One region of the Modicisalibacter sp. MOD 31.J genome, then DNA from elsewhere that is predicted to be linked to it. Evidence: predicted binding sites of a transcription regulator. Region 1 holds the regulator's gene; each other region holds the start of a gene.
What was found. The regulator sigma-54, encoded in region 1, starts transcription at its own class of promoters, with help from an activator protein. The targets are predictions, from matches to a motif close to TGGCACNNNNNTTGCTNT.
Positions count from the first base shown of each region.

Region 2: a site for sigma-54 is predicted at 2,346-2,363, ahead of KGR00_RS15330 (ANTAR domain-containing protein). Genes of this name have one in related genera too.
Region 3: a site for sigma-54 is predicted at 2,214-2,231, ahead of hmpA (NO-inducible flavohemoprotein). Genes of this name have one in related genera too.
Region 4: a site for sigma-54 is predicted at 1,764-1,781, ahead of glnA (glutamate--ammonia ligase). Genes of this name have one in related genera too.

Region 1 is NZ_JAGXFF010000001.1:1,164,191-1,169,434, forward strand. It holds gene rapZ (RNase adapter RapZ) at 1-263, opposite strand, end outside; gene ptsN (PTS IIA-like nitrogen regulatory protein PtsN) at 363-857, opposite strand; gene raiA (ribosome-associated translation inhibitor RaiA) at 868-1,176, opposite strand; gene KGR00_RS05175 (RNA polymerase factor sigma-54) at 1,348-2,760, opposite strand; gene lptB (LPS export ABC transporter ATP-binding protein) at 2,926-3,651, opposite strand; gene lptA (lipopolysaccharide transport periplasmic protein LptA) at 3,684-4,199, opposite strand; gene lptC (LPS export ABC transporter periplasmic protein LptC) at 4,208-4,786, opposite strand; gene KGR00_RS05195 (HAD family hydrolase) at 4,788-5,244, opposite strand, start outside.
Region 2 is NZ_JAGXFF010000004.1:303,755-308,998, forward strand. It holds gene KGR00_RS15320 (sugar ABC transporter substrate-binding protein) at 1-413, opposite strand, end outside; gene KGR00_RS15325 (MFS transporter) at 690-2,042, opposite strand; gene KGR00_RS15330 (ANTAR domain-containing protein) at 2,413-2,994, shown strand; gene KGR00_RS15335 (CmpA/NrtA family ABC transporter substrate-binding protein) at 3,004-4,218, shown strand; gene KGR00_RS15340 (peptidoglycan DD-metalloendopeptidase family protein) at 4,300-5,244, opposite strand, start outside.
Region 3 is NZ_JAGXFF010000005.1:548,282-553,525, forward strand. It holds gene KGR00_RS19530 (alkene reductase) at 1-867, opposite strand, end outside; gene hmpA (NO-inducible flavohemoprotein) at 999-2,177, opposite strand; gene norR (nitric oxide reductase transcriptional regulator NorR) at 2,420-4,060, shown strand; gene ssb (single-stranded DNA-binding protein) at 4,219-4,794, opposite strand; gene KGR00_RS19550 (MFS transporter) at 4,823-5,244, opposite strand, start outside.
Region 4 is NZ_JAGXFF010000003.1:674,831-680,074, forward strand. It holds gene KGR00_RS13655 (polysaccharide deacetylase family protein) at 1-478, opposite strand, end outside; gene KGR00_RS13660 (hypothetical protein) at 741-1,304, opposite strand; gene glnA (glutamate--ammonia ligase) at 1,892-3,301, shown strand; gene KGR00_RS13670 (DUF4124 domain-containing protein) at 3,485-4,063, shown strand; gene glnL (nitrogen regulation protein NR(II)) at 4,475-5,244, shown strand, end outside.

The DNA.
Region 1 (5,244 bases):
TAGACCACCTGACAGTCGATACCGCGGCTGCGTACCGTGTCGAGCTGGTCGGGAAAACGCGCGAGGGCGACGGGCAGATTGCGGGCGTCGATGCTCACGGCGATGCTCGAGCGGTCGGTGTCGTCCTGCTGGAGCTCGTCGATCAGGGCGTCGAGGAGCATGGCCGGCAGGTTGTCGATGGCGTAGAAGCCGAGGTCTTCCAGGGCCTGCAGGGCGATCGACTTGCCCGACCCGGAACGACCGCTGATGATCACGAGCTGCATCGAGCGGCTCTCCCTGGTGGCGATGAGTAAGGCGGGGCGACGCGGCGCCCCGGGGAATGTTGACACGTTTCGCGCGTGGCGCGAAGCGGTGTCCGGCCGTCAGGGAGCCTGTCGCGCACTGGCCGACGGGTCGCCCTGGTGGCGGATCGCGTCGAGCAGGATGTCGTAGAGGTCGCGCTGGCTCTCGCTGTGGCGCAGACGACTGCGCGTGTCGGCATCGTTCATGATGCCGGCGACCTGGCCGAGCAGCGCCAGGTGCGTGTCATCCGCTTCCTCGGGAACCAGCAGGACGAAGATCAGATCGACCGGCTCGCCGTCGACCGCATCGAAGTCGATGGGCTCCTGGAGCTTCAGAAAGCCGGCGATCGGGGCCTTGCAGTGCGGATTGCGCGCATGCGGAATGGCGACACCGTTGCCGATGCCGGTACTGCCCAGGCGTTCCCGTCCGATCAGCCGGCTGAAGACTTCCTGGCTGTCGAGGCTGGGCGTGTTCTGCGCGATGAAGGTACTGAAGAACTCCAGTACGCGTTTCTTGCTCCCCCCGGGCACCGCGAACAGGGTGCGCTCGGGGGGAAGGATGGCTTCCAGTGTCATGATGGAGGGGTCAGCGGGCGCCGGCGCCTTGCGCGCGGGCCTGGGCCTTCTCCTTGTGCTTGACGAGCTGGCGGTCGAGCTTGTCGGCCAGCGCGTCGATGGCGGCGTACATGTCCGCATTCTCGGCTTCGGCGTGCAGATCGGCACCGGCGGCGTGCAGGGTACAGGCGGCCTGTTGACGCTCCTTCTCGATCGACAGCGTCACCTGGGCCGTGGTGATGTTGTCGTAATGGCGTTCCAGCCGCATGAGTTTCTCGTTGACGTAGTCACGCAGAGCATCCGTCAGTTCGACGTGATGGCCGGTGATGTTGGCTTGCATGGGCACGCTCCTGTTACCGCGGGTGGTGGCTCGATTGTAACCCTTTTTGCAGCTTAGCAAACCCCCGCGGGATTACCCGAGAGGCAGGCGTGAAATTTGTCGTTCGCGGGCGGGCGTGTCGGCGGGGTGACGGGGAGCGGCACCTTCCCTGTGCCGGGCGGGACGCGGTGTTCAGGCGAGGCGCTTGCGCTCGCTGGAGGAGGGGATGCCCATGGCCTCGCGATACTTGGCCACGGTGCGTCGCGCGACCTGGATGCCGTCCTCGGCGAGCAGGTCGACCAGCTTGCTGTCGGAAAGCGGCTTGCGCGGCGGCTCCTCGCCGATCAGTTTCTTGAGCCGGGCGCGGATGGCGGTGCTGGAGTGCGCGTCGCCTTCGCCGCCGACGTGGCTCGAAAAGAAGTACTTGAGTTCGAAGACGCCGCGCGGGGTATGGATGAACTTCTGGGTGGTCACCCGCGAGATGGTCGATTCGTGCATCTCCACGGCCTGGGCGATGTCGGCGAGGATCAGGGGCTTCATGGCTTCCTCGCCGCGCTCGAGGAAGTCGAGCTGGCGCGTCATGATCTCGCGGCCGACCTTGAGCAGGGTGTCGTTGCGGCTCGACAGGCTCTTGATCAGCCAGCGGGCCTCCTGCAGGTGCTGCTTCATGAAGGTATTGTCGTCGCTCTTGTCGGCGCGGCGGATCAGGGCGGCGTAGTCGGGCTGGATGCGCAGCCGTGGCAGCGCCTCCGGATTGAGCTCGATGCGCCAGCCGTCGCGTACGCGACGGGCGAGCAGGTCGGGGATCACGTAGTCGCTGGCACTGTCGTCGAAGGCCTGGCCCGGGCGCGGGTCGAGCGCGCGGATCAGGGCGATCACCGAATCCAGCTGGTCGTCCTCGAGGCGCAGGCGCCGCTTGAGCAGCTTGCGATCGTCACCGGCGAGCGCTTCGAGGAACTGGCGAACCAGGCGCTTGGCCTGGGGCAGCAGCGGCGTGTCGTCGGGCAGGGTACCGAGCTGGAGCAGCAGGCACTCGCGCAGGTCGCGGGCGAACACCCCGGTCGGGTCGAACTGTTGCAGACGGTAGAGGACCTGCTCGACGTCGCTGGCGCGGAGTCCGGCGAGGCCCTGGGCGCGAAGTCCTTCGGCGAGGGTGTCGAGCTCGCCGTCGAGATAGCCGTCGGCGGTGATCGCGTCGATCAGGGTCTCGGCGATCAGCCGCTCGCGGGTGTCGAGATCGGCCATGTCGAGCTGCCAGAGCAGGTGGTCCTGAAGGCTCTCGCCGGCGGCGTTGCGGTCGAAGTCGGGGCCATCCTCGCTGCGACTGCCGGCCGGCGCGAGGTCCTGATAGGTATCGGACCAGTCGCTGTCGACGCTCAGTTCGTCGGGGATGTCCTGGCTCCAGTCATCCTCGGCCGGTTCGCTGGACGTGGTCTCGCCGAACTCTTCCTCCATCTCGAGCATGGGATTGGACTCGAGCGCCTGCTGGATCTCCTGGCGCAGGTCCAGCGTCGACAGCTGCAGCAACTGGATGGCCTGCTGCAGCTGTGGCGTCATGGTCAACTGGGTGCCGACCCGAAGCTGCAACGTGGGTTTCATAGCCATGGCGAAGAAGCGTCATCGAGAGAATTTGTCGACACGTTATCCTGACGCCGAAAGGCTTGCAAGCCTTAAAGCAATAACCGTGCCACTATTCCGGCGGCCGGCTAGCGGCGATGCCTTGCAGGACGCGGCGCCGAGGCAGGAGGGGCGGGACGGCGCCGGTCGCGACTACAGGCGGAATTCGTTGCCCAGGTAGACCTCGCGGACCTTCTTGCTGGCGAGGATCGCCTCGGCGCCGCCCTCGGCGATGATCTGGCCGTCGCCGACGATGTAGGCCTTGTCGCAGATATCCAGTGTCTCGCGGACGTTGTGATCGGTGATCAGGATGCCGATGCCCCGGTCGCGAAGCTGGCGGATGATGCCCTTGATCTCGCCCACCGAGATCGGATCGACGCCGGCGAACGGCTCGTCGAGCAGGATGAAGGCCGGTTCGGTGGCCAGCGAGCGGGCGATCTCCACGCGGCGGCGTTCGCCGCCGGACAGGCTCATGCCCATGTTGTCGCGAATGTGGTCGATGTGGAACTCCTCGAGCAGGTGCTCGAGCTGCGTCCGGCGGGCGGCCTTGTCGAGATCCCGGCGGGTCTCGAGGATCGCCATGATGTTGTCGGCCACCGAGAGCTTGCGGAAGATCGAGGCCTCCTGAGGGAGGTAGCCGATCCCCGCGCGAGCCCGGTGATGCATGGGCGCCCGGCTGAGGTCCTGGTCGTCGATCGCCACTTCGCCGGCGTCGGCGCGCACCAGCCCCACGATCATGTAGAACGAGGTGGTCTTGCCGGCGCCGTTGGGGCCCAGCAGGCCGACGATGCTGCCCTGACCGATGGTCAGGCTGATGTCCTGGACCACCCGGCGATTCTTGTAGCTCTTGGCCAGATGGCTGGCGGTGAGCGTCTTCATCGCGGACGATTCTCCTCGGTTGTCGGCGCTCGTCATTGCGACGACTTGGGGGTGAGGGTCATGCGCACGCGCTGGTCCTGGCTGCCCTGGGCGTTGGAGCGGGCCTGGACCTTGCGACTGTCGAGATAGTATTCGACATAGGCGCCGTTGAAGGTGTCCTTGGCCTGATGCAGCTCGGCGTGGCCGATCAGTTCGACGCGGCGCGCCCCGGCATGGTAGACGACGGTGTCGCCCCAGCCCTTGACCAGTTCGTCATCGGGGGCCGGGCGCTGCTCGAGGTAGGCGCGCTGCTGCTGGCCGGTGGCGGTGACCCGGGTCACTTCGCCCTGGTCGTTGCGTTCGATCTCGACCCGGTGGGCCTTGAGCACCATGCTGCCCTGCTGCATGTCGACGTTGCCGGTGTAGACGGCGGTGCCGGCGCGGTCGTCGAGCTCGAGGCGATCGGCGGCGACGTTGATGGGTTGGCTGGCATCGCTCTCCAGCGCCATGGCCGATGGCGCGAGCAGGGTCAGCGCGGTCAGGCCGAGTCCGGCGAGGTAGGCTCGCATGGGTATCCTCACTGTTGACTGATCGGCGGGTGAAAACCGTGGACGTCGCCGGCCAGGCGCAGTTGGCCGGTGTCGATCCAGGCGTCGAAGCGCTCGCCGCGGACCCGCTGGCGGTGCTTGTGAAGCACCGTCTCGGTGTCGCTCCAGGCGTGGCGCTGGTCGGCATCGTAGATCAGGGTCTGGCTGTTGATCCGCCACCCTTCACCGGGCGTCTGGAGCTGGGCGTCGCCGGTCAGGATCAGCGGGTTGCCGCCGGTTTCCAGCCTACCCTTGTCGGCGGTGGCGAACCAGACCCGGCCCTTGGCGTCGACGAGCCGCCCATCCGGGGTGTCGAGGCGGGTCACGTCGTCACCCGGGGTGTGCTCGAGACGCGGTGTGGCGAGGCGCTGGTAGGCCTGGCCCTGGCTGTCGAAGCGCGTCAGCTCGGCGTCTTCGAGGTAGTAGTCGGGCTCGCCGGTCTCGCCCTCGGGGACCGGGCCGGGCGGCGCGCTGCCGCGCTGTTCGATGACCGAGAGCACCCCGCCCAGCGCGATCAGCAGCACCACGAGCCACCACTTGGCCGACAGGCGCGGGAGACGCATCGCCATGTCAGGCCTGGCCGTGCAGGTAGGTGTCGAGCACCGACGCCCAGTGGCCCTGGAGCTCGAGCAGGCCGTCGCAGATCTCGCGGACGGCACCGTGGCCGCCGGCGCGATCGGTCACCCAGAGCGCATGCTCGCGGATATAACGCGGGGCGTTGGGTACGCTGATGCCCAGGCCGGCGCGCTTGATGGGCGCCAGGTCGGGCAGGTCGTCGCCGCAGTAGGCGACCTGATGCATCGCCAGACCGAGCCGCTGGATCAGGCGGCGCAGCAGGTCGAGCTTGGCGTCGCTGCCCTGGAAGACGTGCTCGATGCCCAGCGCCGCGGCGCGCCGGGTGACCATCGGCGAGTCGCGCCCGGTGATCAGCGCGACCTCGACACCGGCCTGACGCAGCAGCTTGATGCCCTGGCCGTCCTGGGTCGAGAAGGCCTTGGTCTCCTGACCGTCGGCCTGGAAATAGAGC
Region 2 (5,244 bases), on a different contig from region 1:
GCCTGGACGTTGTCGGTGGCGAAGGTCGCGTCGGCCGCGCTGGCCGGTTGCAGCTTGGTATCGAGCGCGATGACCATGATCCCGGCCTGACGCGCTTTGCCGATCGACGGAAAGATCGCCTTGGTATCGGACGGGGTGATCAGAATGCCGTCGACGCCCTCGTCGATGCAGGATGCGATGGCGGCGACCTGGTTCTGGTTGTCGCCGTCGTACGTGCCGGCATAGGTTGTCAGATCGACTCCCAGTTCTTTCGCCGTCTGTTCGGCGCCCTTCTTCATGGTCACGAAGTAGGGGTTGGTATCCGTCTTGGTGATCAGACAAGCGCTGACGTCCTTGGCAAGGGCGGGCGAGGCGAGTAGTGCGGCACTCAGCGCCCCGCAGGATGCCAGGGTTTTGATCCAGATTCTGTTCATTGAAGGGCTACTCCTGCGTCGCGAATCGCGTTTTATCGTTTTATGACGGCGGCGCGGCCGAGCATGGCGGGAAGCCGGAAACCGTGCGCCGTGCTTTCGATTGGGCGAGATGAGGAAAAATCTGTAAATGCATCAAAGGTCTAGTGCTTTTTGACCACCCCGGTTCGCCGACGCCCGGTCACGTGCCGGGGCGTCGGCGTCGCAGCGCCACCGATAGCCCGCCGCCTGCAGGTGGAACAGCGTTGCGGAGCGGGCCGGCGTGGCAGGATCGGGAATTCAGCGCAGCGACAACGCGCCGGGGGCGGCCTCGCCGTCGGCGGCCGCGCGGTAGGCCGCGTCTTCCTCGGCCAGCACCTGCGGTGAGAAGCGCACCAGGAAGGTGAAGAAGGCGGCAACCATCACCGCCATGCCCAGGTAGAGCAGGCCCTGCTGGTAGGTCAGCGTCTCGGCGCGGAACAGGAAGCCGGCGGCCACCGCCCCGGCGTTGCCGCCCGCACCGACGATGCCGGCCACCGCTCCCAGCGCCTTCTTGTTGATGAAGGGCACGACCCCGAAGGTGGCACCTTCGGCCATCTGGGTGAAGAGGCTGAACACCAGCATGATGCCGATGGCCACGGCGAGGGTCTCCATCTGGGCGAAACCCATCAGCGCGATGCCTTCGCAGAACATCGCGATGAACAGCCAGCGCACGCGTCCCTTGAGGCCGCCATTGCGGGCGAACAGATCCGAGAACACCCCGCCCAGTGTCCGCGCGAACAGGTTCATCAGGCCGAACAGGCCGGCGATCAGGCCGGCGGTGGCCAGGTCGAGTTCGAAATTGTCGAAGAAGTAGATGGCGGCGATGTTGTTGATGGTCAGTTCGACCCCGAAGCAGGCCGCATAGACCACGAACAGGGCCCAGACGCGGACATCCCTGGCGGCGGCGCCGAAGGTGCTGCGCATGCTGTATTCGCGTTCGCTGCGCGGCAGTTCGCCGCGTTCACGCAGCTCACTGAAGTTGCCGTCCGGGGCGTCCTGGGTGAAGCGGTAGTAGGCGATGCCGGTCAGGAACAGCACGATGCCCGGCACGACCATCGCCAGGCGCCAGCCCAGGGTCTCCTCGACGCCCAGCATCATCACCGCGGCGAAGATCAGTGGCATGACGATCTGGGTCGTGCCCCCGCCCAGGTTGCCCCAGCCGGCGGTGGTGGCGTTGGCGGTGCCCACCACGTTGGGGCCGAACATCACCGAGGTATGGTACTGGGTGATCACGAACGAGGCGCCGATCGCGCCGATCGCCAGGCGGGCAAGGAAGAAGCTCTCGAAGCTGTCGGCGAGACCGATCAGCATCACCGGCAGCGAGCCCAGGCACAGCAGCCAGGTGTAGGCCTTGCGCGGGCCGATCTTGTCGCACAGCACACCGATCGCCAGGCGCACGATGACGGTGATCGCCACCGAGGCGATGATGGTATTGCCGATCTGGGTCTTGGTCAGGCCGAGATCGTCGCGCACCACCGCCATCAGCGGGGCGATGCCGAACCAGCCGAAGAAGCAGATGTGGAAGGCGAACCAGGAGAGGTGGAAGGCGCGCATTTGCGGGGTCTTGAGACTGAACAGGCGGATCCTGTTGGCCTTGTTGCGAATGTCCATGGGACAGCCCTCATCGAGTGGTTTCGAACACGGAGTCGTGGGCCTTCGCCGTTGAAGGTCCGGGTTCGACGCACTCGTACTCGCGAGGCAAGCCTGGTCCACGTCAGTCTGCCAAGCCCCGATGCAGAAGCCGTGCCAATCGATGCGAGGTGCGATATTTCAAGCGCTTGGGCCGGCCGAAGCGGCTCTCGCCGGTGTCGTGGAGCGCCGCTTTGGGGCACCCATGACCGGAGTTGCACCCGAACGATGCACCCGGACGAGACGCCGGCGCCGATAAGACGCCCCGATCGGGCGGTGACATGCTGGCGCGATTACTGCATGAAGACTGGATGGACGGAGGAAGCAGGGCATCCCTAGCAGAGGAAGGGGCATGACAATCAGGATTCTGATCGTGGATGCCAAGGCCGAGCGGTCCCGGGAGCTCGATCGGGCGCTGGCCGAGGCAGGGTTCGAGGTGGTGACCATCGTCGACGAGCAGGACGATCTCTATGCGACCATGGCGCGCACGCAGCCGGACGCGGTGATCGTCGACGCGGCGCTGCCCGGGCGCGATACCCTCGAGCACCTGGGCCAGCTCGGCAAGCGCTATCCCAAGCCGATGATCATGCTGGCCGAGGAGGAAACGCCGGAACTCACCCAACAGGCCGCCCGGGCCGGGGTCAGCGCCTATGTCGTCGACAGCGTGATGCCGGCGCTGGTGCGCTCGATGGTCAACGTGGCGATCGCCAGCTTCGAGTCGCATCGCGCGCTCAAGGGCGAATTGAGCCGTACTCAGGAAACCCTGACTCAGCGGCGGACGATCGACCGGGCCAAGAGTCTGATCATGGAAAACCGCGGCATCGGCGAGGAAGCCGCCTACCAGTATTTGCGCAAGACGGCCATGAACCGGCGCATGACCCTTCACGAACTTGCCCGGGAACTGCTCGCCGCGACCGGCAGGCAATCATCATAGGAGACAGGCATGAACGCGATCCCGGCCGATGGCCCGTTCACCGCGCCCGAGCGGCGGCAAGTCACGCTGGGCATGTTGCCGCTCAACGATGCCGCGCCGCTGGTGGTGGCACTCGAGGAGGGCTTTTTCGCCGAGCAGGGGCTCGAGGTGACGCTCGTCGTCGAGTCGTCCTGGGCGAGTCTGCGCGACGGCCTGCAACTGGGGCTGCTCGACGCTGCCCAGATGCTGGCGTTGATGCCGCTGGCGTCGACGCTGGGGCTGGATGGCCGGCCGACCCCGGTGCTCTCGGCGTTGACGCTCAATCTCGGTGGCAACGCCATTACCGTCTCGCCCGAACTCCATGCGCGCCTGCTCGACGTGGCGCCGCACGGACTCGACGCGCCACTCGAACAGGCCCGGGCCCTGGCGCGGGTGGTCGCGGCGCGCCAACGGGCCGGCGAGGCACCGTTGCGCTTCGCCAACGTCTACCCGTTCTCGTCGCATCGCTATCTGCTGCGCTACTGGCTGGCCGCCGGTGGCATCGACCCCGATCGCGATCTCGATCTGCGGGTGGTACCGCCGCCCCAGATGGTCAGTCAACTCGAGGCGGGCCGCCTGGACGGCTACTGCGTCGGCGAGCCCTGGAACCGCCTGGCGGTCAGTCGCGGCTCGGGGGTGGTGCTGTGCGACAGTTTCGCCATCTGGGGCGCCAGTCCGGAGAAGGTGCTCGGTGTGCGAGAGGCCTGGGCCGACCGCTACCCGGCGACGCACCGCGCTCTGCTGAGGGCCCTGCTCGCGGCCTGTGCCTGGCTCGATGATACGCCGGCGCACCGCGAGCGGGCCGCGCGACGGTTGTGCATGGGCGGTTATCTGGACGTCTCGCCGCTGGTGGTCGAGGAGGGCTTGCGACTGCCGACTCAGACGGCTTCGTCGTCGGGCAGGACGCTCTTTCACCGCCACGCCGCCAACTTTCCATGGCGCTCGCAGACCCGCTGGTATGCCGCTCAGATGCAGCGCTGGGGACACCTGGACGCGTCGCTCGATCTGGAGGTGGCCCTCGCGGGCTGCGTGCGTCCCGACCTGTACCGCCAGGCGGCGGATGAACTGGCACTGTCGTGCCCGCTCAGTGATGTCAAACCGGGTGGCGAGGGCGCTCACGCCGGGCCCTGGACGCTCCCGGGAAGTCGTGGCGATATCGCCATGGCGGCGGACCGCTTCATCGACGGTGAGGTGTTCACCGCCTGATTGCAGGGTGGCGTGGCGGCAGAGACGACGAGGCCCCGCCATGGCGGGGCCTCGTCGTGCTGGTCATCCAGAACCGAGGGGTTAGATATCGTCGGGACGATGCTTCGACGGGGATACCTTCGCCAGCTGGCCGTTCTCGCGATCCTCGAGCTTGGCCAGCAGCTCCTTGGACTGCTTCTTGAACGCCGCGAGCGCCTTGCCGGACAGGTTCTTGCTCTCGGGCAGCTTGACGCGCATGGCATCCACCGGGCGATTGTTGACGATGATCTCGTAGTGCAGGTGGGGCCCGGTACTGCGCCCGGTGTTGCCCGACAGGGCGATCTTCTCGCCCATGTGGATGCGCTGCCCCTCCTTGACCAGGGTCTTGGAGAGGTGCATGTAGCGGGTCTTGTAGCCGTTGTCCTGACGAATCACCAGGTAGTTGCCGGCGCCGCCGCGCTGATAGGCGGCCTTGACCACGCGGCCGTCGGCCGGCGCGCGCACGGGCGTGCCCCGGGGCATGGCGAAGTCGGTGCCGTAGTGGGGCGAGACGCGCCCGGTCACCGGGTTGACGCGACGCAGGTTGAAGGAGGAACTGATCCGATAATGCCCGTTGAAGGGGTAGCGGTCGAAGGCCGGGTCGAGGCTGTGGCCGTCCGGGGTATAGAAACGATCGTCGTCGTCGTTGCGGACCACCGTGAGGTCGGTACGCTGGCCCTCGTAATGGGCGGCGAGGATGCGCGAGTCCATGGCCTGGCCGTCGACCATGTCGGATTCGACCAGTACCTGGAAATGATCGCCGCGACGGGCGTCGCGGCGGAAGTTGATCTTCTTGGCCAGCAGATTGGTCAGATCGGCGACATCGCCGTTCGACAGCCCGGTGGCCTCCGCGGAGCCGGCGAAGCTGCCGCTCACGGTACCGGCGAACAGCCGCTGGGTGGCTTCGGTGGCCTTCTCGACGGTGGCGACGTCGAACGGTGCGTCGCCGCCGTCACGCTCGATCAGGTAGCCCTCGCGGGCGTTCTTCATCACGCGCAGGGCCAGCAG
Region 3 (5,244 bases), on a different contig from region 1:
CAGGTCGCGACGGAAAGCGTCGCTGAGCTGCGGGCCTTCGCCGGTCCAGTCCGGTTCGTTGATGTGCAGGTAGCCGATCTTGCGCAGCGACAGCTGCTCGGCCAGATAGTGCATCATCGCCTCCGGCTCGTCGTCGGAGAGGCCGAATATCTCGATGAACGGCGACAGGCGCACGCCCACCCGGTCGGCGCCCATCACCTGGCTCACCGCATCGACCACCTCGAGCAGCAACCGCGCCCGGTTGACCACGCTGCCGCCATAGCGATCGGTGCGCCGATTGGACCCGGTGGCGAGGAACTGCTGCAACAGGTAGGCGTTGGCGGCGTGGACCTCGACCATGTCGAAGCCGGCCCGCTTGGCGCGTCGCGCCGCCTGGCGATAGTCGTCGATCAGCGCCGGGATCTCGTCGAGCGCGAGGGCACGCGGTGTGCTGGCCGGCGCGCGGCCGGCCGAGCCGTCCGCGAACTCGATGAAGGCCTGGGCGCCCTCACCGCGTAGCGCGCTCGGCGCCACCGGCGGCTGGCCGCCCGGCTGCACGGAGTCGTGCGATACCCGGCCGACGTGCCACAGCTGCAGCGCCATGCGCCCGCCGGCGTCGTGAACCGCCTTGACCACCTTGCGCCAGCCCGCTTCCTGGGCATCGGTATAGATGCCCGGGGTATAGACGTAACCGCGCGCGGTGGGCGAGATGTTGGTGGCCTCGCTGATGATCAGCCCGGCCCCGGCACGCTGGGCATAGTAGGTCGCCTGCAACTCGCCCGGCACCATGTCCGGCGTGCGGGCGCGGGTCAGCGGCGCCATGATCACCCGGTTGGGCAGGCTCAGACGCCCGACCTGCAGCGGGGACAGCAATCTCTGGTATGCCATGGTCTCTCCTTGGCCAGTGAAATCGTCGGCTCGAGAGAGTATATGGTAGCCATTAGAGCGCTAATCAATGGCGGCGACGATGGTTTTTACCGATCAGGGGCATAGGCAACCACCATCACCGCCGAGGCATGTCAGGCCGAGAGCTGACGGGTGGGGCCGAAGGTCTCGAAACGACGCTGTGCCCCGGGCACACCCAACTCGGCCAGTTGCTCGTCGACGCTGCGCATGAAGCCGTAGGGGCCGACCATGTAGCAGCGGGCCTCGGGGCTCGGCAGGTGGCGCGCCAGCAGCTCGCGATCGAGGCGGCCAACATGATCCGGCGCGTCATCATCCCGCGGCGACTCGTAGAGCGTCACGGTTCTGAGCTGTTGCGGGTAGCGGGCCTGGAGCGCGGCCAGTTCGTCGGCGAAGGCGTGTACGCTGCCGTCGCGAGCGGCGTGCACATAGGTCACCTCACGGCCCTGGGCCAGCGCCTCGTTGGCGAGCGACAGCATCGGCGTCTGGCCCACCCCGCCGCTGAGCAGCATCACCGGCTCACGGCCTTCGTCGAGGGTCAGGTCGCCGGCCGGCGGCAGCAGTTCCAGCGTGGCGCCGACGCCCATGTGGGCGTGGAAGTACTCGCTGACCCGGCCGCCGGGCTCGCGCTTGATCGACAGCCGATAGGTCCGGCCGTTGGGGGCCGCCGACAGGCTGTAGTGACGGTAGACCGGTTCGCCGTCGAGTACCAGCCGCACGCCGATGAACTGGCCGCCGCGGAAGTCGGCAACGGGGCCACCGTCCTCGGGCGCGAGCACGAAGGAACGGATCTCGGCGCTCTCGTCGCGGGTCTCGGCGACGCGGAAGACCCGGGTCCCGCTCCAGCCGCCCGGCCGACCGGCGAACTCGGCATAGGCCTCGGCCTCGAGCTCGATCAACAGGCCGGCCAGCTCCTCGTAGACGGCCTGCCAGGCATCGGCGATCTCGGGGGTGACGGCATCGCCCAGCACCTCGCCGATCGCTGCCATGAGGCACTCGCCGACGATCGGATACTGATCGGGACGGATACCCAGCGAGACGTGCTTGCCGACCACCAGGGCCAGCGCCGCCTTGGCCTGTTCACGGTCGCCGCGCAGTTGCACGTAGCGCAGCACCGAGCCGGCCAGGGCCCGCGGCTGGCTGCCGGTGGCCTGGTGGGCGGCGTTGAACAGGGCCTTGACCTCGGGGTAACGCGCGAACATCAGCGGATAGAAACGCGCGGTGATCGCCTCGAGATGCTCGGCGACGACGGGGGCGGTGGCGGCGACCAGCTGTTCCTGTTGCGGGGTCAGCATGGATGATTCTCCTGAAAGATGGCGTGACATCCTGATAGAGCAACCGCCGTGCCAGCGTGCCAGTGCCTTGATCATCCGCGACACCCTGCCACACCCCGTGTCGCCAGCCCCCGCCACCGGCGGCGCCGAGCCCGCCGGCTCCAACCACCGGCGCGGGCCGTTGGCCACCGCCAGTCACGGAGACTGTACAAACGACAGCCATTTTGCTGTCATTTCGACAAATTCCGCTGAAGAGCGTCTTAATGACACCGTTCTACCGCGCCCTGCGCGAGCTGCTCACCCGGCTCGCCGACGGCGAACCGATCGAGACCCTGCATCCCTGGTGGTCGACCCTGCTCGCCACCCTGGTGGGCGATTCACCGGCCGACGCCAGCACGCTGATGGTGACGACCGACGCCGGGTTGCAGCCGGTCGCCGTGCTCGGCCTGCCGGCCGACGTGCGCGGCCGCCATTTCTCGCTCGACGCTCATCCACGCCTGGCGGCCATCGCCAGCCACGCCGCGGTCTGCCGCTTCCCGCCCGACAGCCCGCTGCCCGACCCCTTCGACGGCCTGATCGACGAGGACCTGAGCGCGGTCCACGACTGCCTGGGCGTGGCCCTGCGCGACGGCGAACGGTTGATCGGCGTGCTGACCCTGGACGCCCTCGAGGCCGGCCGGCTCGCCACGCTGGACGACGAGGAGCTGCTGGCCAAGGCCCGCCTGCTGGGCACCTGCCTGCGCCTGGCCAGCCAGCTCAGCCAGACCCGCTCGCGACTCAGCGAGGCGCTCGATCAGGAGCGCCAGCCGCCGGTGACGATGCACTGGAACAGCCCGGCGATGCGGCGGCTCGACGAGACCATCCGCCTGGTCGCGCCCACCGACATGTGCGTGCTGCTGCAGGGCGAGACCGGGGTCGGCAAGGAGCGGGTAGTGCGCGCCCTGCACGCCCGCTCGGCGCGCCATCGCGGCCCGCTGGTCCAGGTCAACTGCGCCAGCCTGCCCGAGTCGCTGATCGAGAGCGAGCTGTTCGGCCATCGCCGCGGGGCCTTCTCCGGCGCGATCCAGGACCACCGCGGCCACTTTGCCATGGCCGACGGCGGCACCCTGATGCTCGACGAGATCGGCGAGTTGCCGCTGGCCCTGCAGCCCAAGCTGCTGCGCGCCCTGCAGGAAGGCGAGATCCAGCCGCTGGGCAGCGAGCGCGTCCAGCGTGTCGACGTCCGGGTGATCGCCGTGACCAACCGCGATCTGGCCGCCGAGGCCGCCGCCGGACGCTTCCGCGAGGATCTCTACCACCGCCTTGGCGCCTTCCCGCTGCAGGTGCCGCCGCTGCGCGAGCGCCGCGAAGATATGCCGCTGCTGGTCGGCAGCTTCCTCGCCGACAACCGGGTCCGCCTGGGCGTGAGCAACCTGCGCCTGGCCGCCGAGGCCGAGGCCGCGTTGCTCGCCTGGCACTGGCCCGGCAACGTGCGCGAGCTGGAGCACACCCTGGGCCGGGCGGCCCTGCGCGCCCTCGGCGAACGGCTCGGTGAACGGGTCCGCGACCACGGCGCCGACAGCCGCCGCCAGGCCGTGATCCGCATCGAGCGCCACCATCTCGATCTGCCCACCGACGAGCCGGCTGCGACGACGCCGCCGCCCGAGCGCTCTGCCGCGACCGGCTCCGATGTCCCCGCGACCCGGGGCGACTGGCCGGTGCTGCGCCAGGCCACCGAGGACTTTCAGCGCCGCTATATCGACGAGGCACTGAATGCCCACGACGGCAACTGGGCGGCCACCGCTCGCACCCTGGGGCTGGACAGCGGCAACCTGCACCGCCTGGCACGCCGGCTGGGGCTCAAGTCGCCGACGCGCCCCCACAAAAAACCCGCCGGTAATGCCGACGGGTCGGGAGCGCGTTAGGGAAACACTGCACAAATGCCTGCACGGGCGAATCGCTGCGTTGCGCGGTGCGCGGAATCCTCACATATACCCCATATGCTGCGGTTCCTGTGCGCCGGGCGCCTTGCGCTTCATCCCGCTCGCCTATTTGTTCAGCGCTTCCTTAGGACGACCTTGGTTTAGAACGGGATCTCGTCGTCAAAGTCATCGAAGCTGCCGGGCTGCGGGGCGCCATAGTTGCCGCCCTGCTGGCCGCCTTGCTGACCACCCTGGGCCGGCGGCTGCTGCGGAGGACGCTGCTGGGGCGCGTTGTTGCCATAGCCGCCCTGCTGGCCGTAATTGCCGCCCTGCTGACCGTAACCGCCCTGCTGTCCGCCGGCGTTGCCCGGCTGCTGCTGCGGGGCGAAGTCGCCGCCGCCGCGCGAATCGAGCATCTGCATGTCGTTGCAGACGATCTCCGTCGAATAGCGGTCCTGGCCGTTCTGGTCCTGCCACTTGCGGGTCTGCAGCCGGCCTTCGATGTACACCTTGCCGCCCTTCTTGAGGTACTGCTGGGCGATTTCGGCGAGCTTGTTGAACAGCACCACCCGGTGCCACTCGGTCCGCTCCTGGCGCTGACCGCTCTGCCGATCCATCCAGGTATCGGTCGTCGCCACGTTGAGGTTGGCCACCGCCGTTCCCGACGGCGTAAAGCGCACTTCAGGGTCCTGACCCAGATTGCCGATCAGGATGACCTTGTTCACACCACGGGCCATGTTTGACTCCTTGCTGTTGGACGGGCGTTCAGGCGCCCGATGTGTCGTGTCGGGTACCGGCCACGCGGGCCAGGGCATCGGTGTCCAGGCGCTGCCGGTCGACCTTGAGATAGGCCACGCCCTCCTCGGGCACCACCATCACGTCCTCGACCCCGGCCACGGCGGCGAAGCGGGACATCAGCGTGTCGAACGCGTCGTGGCCCTCCTCGAGCGCGACGATCTCGCTGGACAGATGCCGCGGCGCGGGCATCTTCCAGATCACCGCCAGCCAGACCGCGCCGAGCAGGGCGGCGCCGAGAAATACCGCATCATACCCGAAATGCTGGGATAGCGCCCCGCCCAGCACCCCGCCGAGGAAGGCGCCGAGGAACTGGCTGGTCGAATACACGCCCATGGCGGTGCCCTTGGCGCCGGCCGGGGCCAGCTTGCTGATCATCGACGGCAGGGTGG
Region 4 (5,244 bases), on a different contig from region 1:
GGGGCAGGCCGGCATCGCCCAGCGCGTCGTGGATGCGCCGGGCATGCGGCCCTTGCCAGAGCCCGTCGCCGATCACCGCGCGCCAGTCGCCGCGGGCACGCTGCAGCTGGCCGCTGCTGACGAAGACGCTGGCGGGAATCGCATAATGGTCGAGCAGCGGCATGGCGGCGTCGAGGTCGTCGCGCCAGGCGCCGTCGAAGGTCAGGGCGATGCAGGCCTGTGGCTGGTGATGGGGCTGCATGACCGTCGCCAGGCTGACCACCCGGGCGATGTCGCTGAGGCTGAGCAGCAGCCGCTCGAAGCTCTCGCGCCCCAGGCACCAGGGGGCACGGTGGGGCAGGCGGGCGGTGGCCTCGTCATCGACCACCCGGGGCAGGACGAGGATCGCGCTGCGTCCCCACAGGGGCGCGACCAGACTGCGCCGCCAGTGGCCACGCAGGCGGCAGGCCAGGTCCTGGGCCAGGTTCAGACCGTTCATGGATAGCCTCTCCTTGTGCGCCTCGCGCACGACTAACCTCGGAAACATCATACCGTCTGGCGGCCCCGCGGTGGTCAGGGGTCGACTAAAGGCTTGCCGGCTAAGGAAACGCTGCATAAATGCCTGCGCGAGCGAATCGCTTCGTTGCGTGGTACTCGAAAACTCGCCTAACTTCATGTTATGTCTCGTTTTCTGCGTTCCATGCGCCTCGCGCTTCATCTCGCTCGTCGATTTATTCAGCATTTCCCTAACGGGCAGCGTCTCACCCGGCCGAGCGCTGCCCCTCCCATGGCTTGCGCTGCAGCACGCGAGCGTGACAGGCCCTCAGTCGGGTCAACAGGTCCTGCTCGGCACCGCCCTCCAGCTCGGGATCGAAGCCGCCGACCCGCTCGAACCAGATGCGTCGCATGGCCAGCATCGGTACGCGGACACCGGGACGGTGCAGGCGCTGCAGCCAGTGCGTCGCGAACCAGCCCTCCGTCACCAGGGCCGTGACGTCCCAGTGCTGGTGAAACAGGGTCTGCTCGAGGAAATCCAGCCAGCCCGGCGGCAGGTCGATGACGGGGTCGATGAACACCAGCACGTCGGACTGACTGTGGTTGGACGCGATGTTGAGCCGCTTGCCGTGGGGCTGGCTCGGTAGCAGCAGTTGCCGGGCACCGTGCGCTTCCGCCAGCTGATCCATGCGGTTGCGCGGCTTGTCGATCACCAGCCAGGTCTCCAGGCGCCCCGCGAAGCCCTGGGCGTTCTGCTCGATCGCCGCGAGAAAGCGGGCGAGGCGGAAGTAGCCACGTCGGGAATCGATGATGACGCTGTACGAGTTCATAGGGAGGGCGTCCTGAATCCGGTAATGGCCGTTTACCGTGACATCGACGCAGGCCGCCGGCTTCCTCGACGTCGGATGGCCGCTGCCCTCCGACGTGGCCCACATGTGTCCTGATAGCGTTTCTTGTTATGTAATCAAGTGTAGCCGTCGGTTTCAAAAGGTTGCAACGCCCCGGCTGGCTGATTTCCGAGATCGTGGGGAGTGATTTTTCCGGAGGCCCCCGGGCTGAGAGGGGTCATTCCCGGCAAGGGGCCGGGCCAGGCGGCGTCTCGCGCCGCATGCACCAAGTTGGTGCCTGGTACGCCTTTTTTGCATTCTTGCGGTGCGAGCAGCTGTCGGGTGCACCCCGATGGCGCGAGCGGGCGCGTTCCCGCGGCGCCGTGCCGGCCCCGCTGGCGTCGAATTTTCACTGGGATTTCATGGGGTTGTCAGATGGCGTGCGAAACGGTTGCGCCATTTTGGCACGGTGTCTGCATTTGGTTTGCCAGAACGGCACGTCATAGGCAATCCTTGGTCGGCGTGCTAAAACGACGCTGGACACGCAAGCTATCGATTCGAGCCCGAAATGCTCATTTGTGGAGGACATCATGTCTGAGAAGACACTCGCCCTGATCGAAGAACACGACGTCAAGTGGGTTGACCTGCGCTTCACCGATACCAAGGGCAAGGAGCAGCACGTAACGATTCCGGCCAGCGCTATCGACGACGAGTTCTTCGAGGACGGCCAGATGTTCGATGGTTCCTCCATCGAAGGCTGGAAGGGCATCAACGAATCCGACATGATCCTGCGCCCGGAGGACGGCACCGGCTTCCTCGACCCGTTCACCGAAGACGCGACCCTGGTGCTGCGCTGCGACATCATCGAGCCGGCCACCATGCAGGGTTACGAGCGTGACCCGCGCTCCATCGCCAAGCGTGCCGAGGCCTACCTGAACTCCACCGGCCTGGGCGACACCGCCTTCTTCGGTCCGGAGCCCGAGTTCTTCATCTTCGACGAGGTCCACTGGCGTGCCGACATCGACGGCGCCATGTACAAGATCACCTCCGAAGAAGGCGCCTGGGCGACCTCGGCCACCAACGTCGAAGGCGGCAACCTGGGCCACCGTCCGCGCGTCAAGGGCGGTTACTTCCCGGTCCCGCCGGTGGACAGCTTCCATGATATCCGCAGCGCGATGTGCAACACCCTGGAAGCGATCGGCCAGGCGGTGGAAGTGCATCACCACGAAGTGGCCAACGCCGGCCAGAACGAGATCGGCGTCAAGTTCAACACCCTGGTCAAGAAGGCCGACGAGGTCCAGCAGCTCAAGTACGTGGTGCACAACGTCGCCCACGCCTACGGCAAGACCGCGACCTTCATGCCCAAGCCGCTGGTCGGCGACAACGGGTCCGGCATGCACGTGCACTCTTCCTTCTGGAAGGATGGCGAGAACCAGTTCGCCGGCGACGGCTATGCCGGTCTGTCCGAGACCGCCCTCTACTACATCGGCGGTATCATCAAGCACGCGCGTGCCCTGAACGCCTTCACCAACGCTTCGACCAACTCCTACAAGCGTCTGGTACCGGGCTTCGAGGCGCCGGTCATGCTGGCCTACTCGGCGCGCAACCGTTCCGCGTCGATCCGCATCCCGTACACGTCCAGCCCGAAAGGCAAGCGCGTCGAGTGCCGCTTCCCCGACCCGACCGCCAACCCCTACCTGGCGTTCGCGGCCATCCTGATGGCGGGCATCGACGGCATCAAGAACAAGATCCATCCGGGCGACGCGATGGACAAGAACCTCTACGACCTGCCGCCGGAAGAGGGCAAGAAGGTGCCGACCGTGGCCAACAGCCTCGATCAGGCCCTGGAAGCCCTGAACGACGACCGTGCCTTCCTCACCGAAGGCGGCGTGTTCACCGACGACATGATCGATGCCTACATCGAGCTGAAGGACGAGGAAGTCGAGCGCCTGCGCATGGCGACGCACCCGGTCGAATTCGACCTCTACTACAGCTGCTGAGGGCCTCGGCCGGCCCGCGATGGTCTATCGTGGGTCGTGCCGGTCGTCTTCCGCCGGCTTGCTCGCAAGCCGCACCGAAGGGGCTCGCCACGGCGGGCCCCTTTTGCGTTTTGCGTTACACTGCCGGAGGATCGCCGTCCGGCGCCGGTACGGGCGGGACAATGAGCAGAGAGGGCAGGGACGATGATGCGGCGTCTACTCGCGGTGGGCTTGGTGATGGGGCTGGCATGGAGCATGGCCCAGGCGGCGACGGTCTATCGCACGACCGATGCCCAGGGCAACGTGGTCTTCACCGACCGGCCGGTGGACGACGCCCAGCGCGTCGACCTGGCGCCGCTGACCGTTGTGCCCTCGGCCAGTCCGTCGTCGACGCCGTCGGCGGCCCCGAGCCGCGAGACGTCGTCGTCGAGGCGAGCCATCGGTCAGCCGTTCATGCCCTATACCACCTTTCGCATCGCCTCGCCGCCGGACGGCAAGACCCTGCCCACCGGCGCCGCCGGCAACGTCCAGGTGATGCTCGATATCGAGCCCGACCTGCGCCCGGACCACAAGGTCCGCCTGCTCGTCGACGGCAACGTCAGCCAGTCGGCCCTGCATACCAGTGCCTTCATGCTCACCAACCTGGATCGCGGCGAACACACCCTGCGCGCCGAACTGCTCGATGGCGACGGCAAGGTGCGTCATCGCAGTGCGCCGGTGACACTCTACGTCCAGCGTGCCAGCGTTAATCTGCCCGCCAACCCCAACAACCCCGCCAACTGAGAGGGTGTTTACAAAATGCCTGCGCTCGACAATACGGCGTTAAAATCGGCCTAAAAATGCTCATTTAGCCCTTGTAAACTCCGCTTTTTCGGCCGATTTCGCCTTGTCTTGCCTTCGCTCGCCGACTTTGTAAACACCCTCTGAGGCGACCGCGCCGGCCGGAAAAGGGTTCCGGCATGGCGCGTCGTGCCATCTTCGCCGTCTCGTGCTGCACCGCCGCAACGCCGCCGGGTGCCGACGACGCCTGCCCGGGCGTGCCATTCTGGCGCGGCAGGGTTCGACCTGATGCACCATAATGGTGCGTAACGGCGCGCGGCGGCGGCGCGGATCTCGCGTCGTTACGGTCTTTCGCAGAGTGGCGCGCTTTTTGCAAATCGACAGCTAACGAGTCCCGGAATGTCGGAACGAGCCATGTATCAACGCCTGCTGGAGAATCTCACCACCGCGGTCGTCCTGCTCGACGACGCGTTGCGCGTGCGCTGGTTGAACCCCGCGGCGGAGGCGCTGCTGGCGGTCAGCCAGGGCCGCGTCCAGGGCCTGCGGCTGGAATGCCTGGAGGGCGAGGGCGGCGCCGTGGCCGAGGTGCTGGCCAAGGCGCTCGAGGAGTATCACCCCTTCACCCAGCGCGAGGCGGTCCTGCTGCTGGTCGGCGGTGAATCGATCACCGTCGACTTCACGGTGACGCCGCTCGCCGAGGACGAGCTGCTGCTGGAGATCGAGCCCCGCGACCGGCTGATGCGCATCTCCCGCGAGGAGGCGCTGATCAGTCGCCAGGAGACCATCAAGGTGCTCTCCCGGGGGCTGGCCCACGAGATCAAGAACCCGCTGGGCGGCATCCGCGGTGCCGCGCAACTGCTCGAGCGCGATCTGCCCGACCCGCAGCTCGCCGAGTTCACCCGGGTGATCGTCGAGGAGGCCGACCGGCTGCGCGATCTGGTCGATCGCATGCTTGGCCCCAACCACATGGTCCGCCACGAGCCGCTCAACATCCACAAGGTCCTCGAGCGGGTGCGTGCCTTGCTCGAGGCCGAGCATTCGCGGGTCGACTACGTGCGCGACTACGACCCCAGCCTGCCCGATCTCAACGGCGACGAGTCGCAGTTGATCCAGGCGGTACTCAACGTCGCGCGCAACGCCGTGCAGGCCATGGAGGAGAGCGGCGTCGCCCGGCCCCGGCTGAC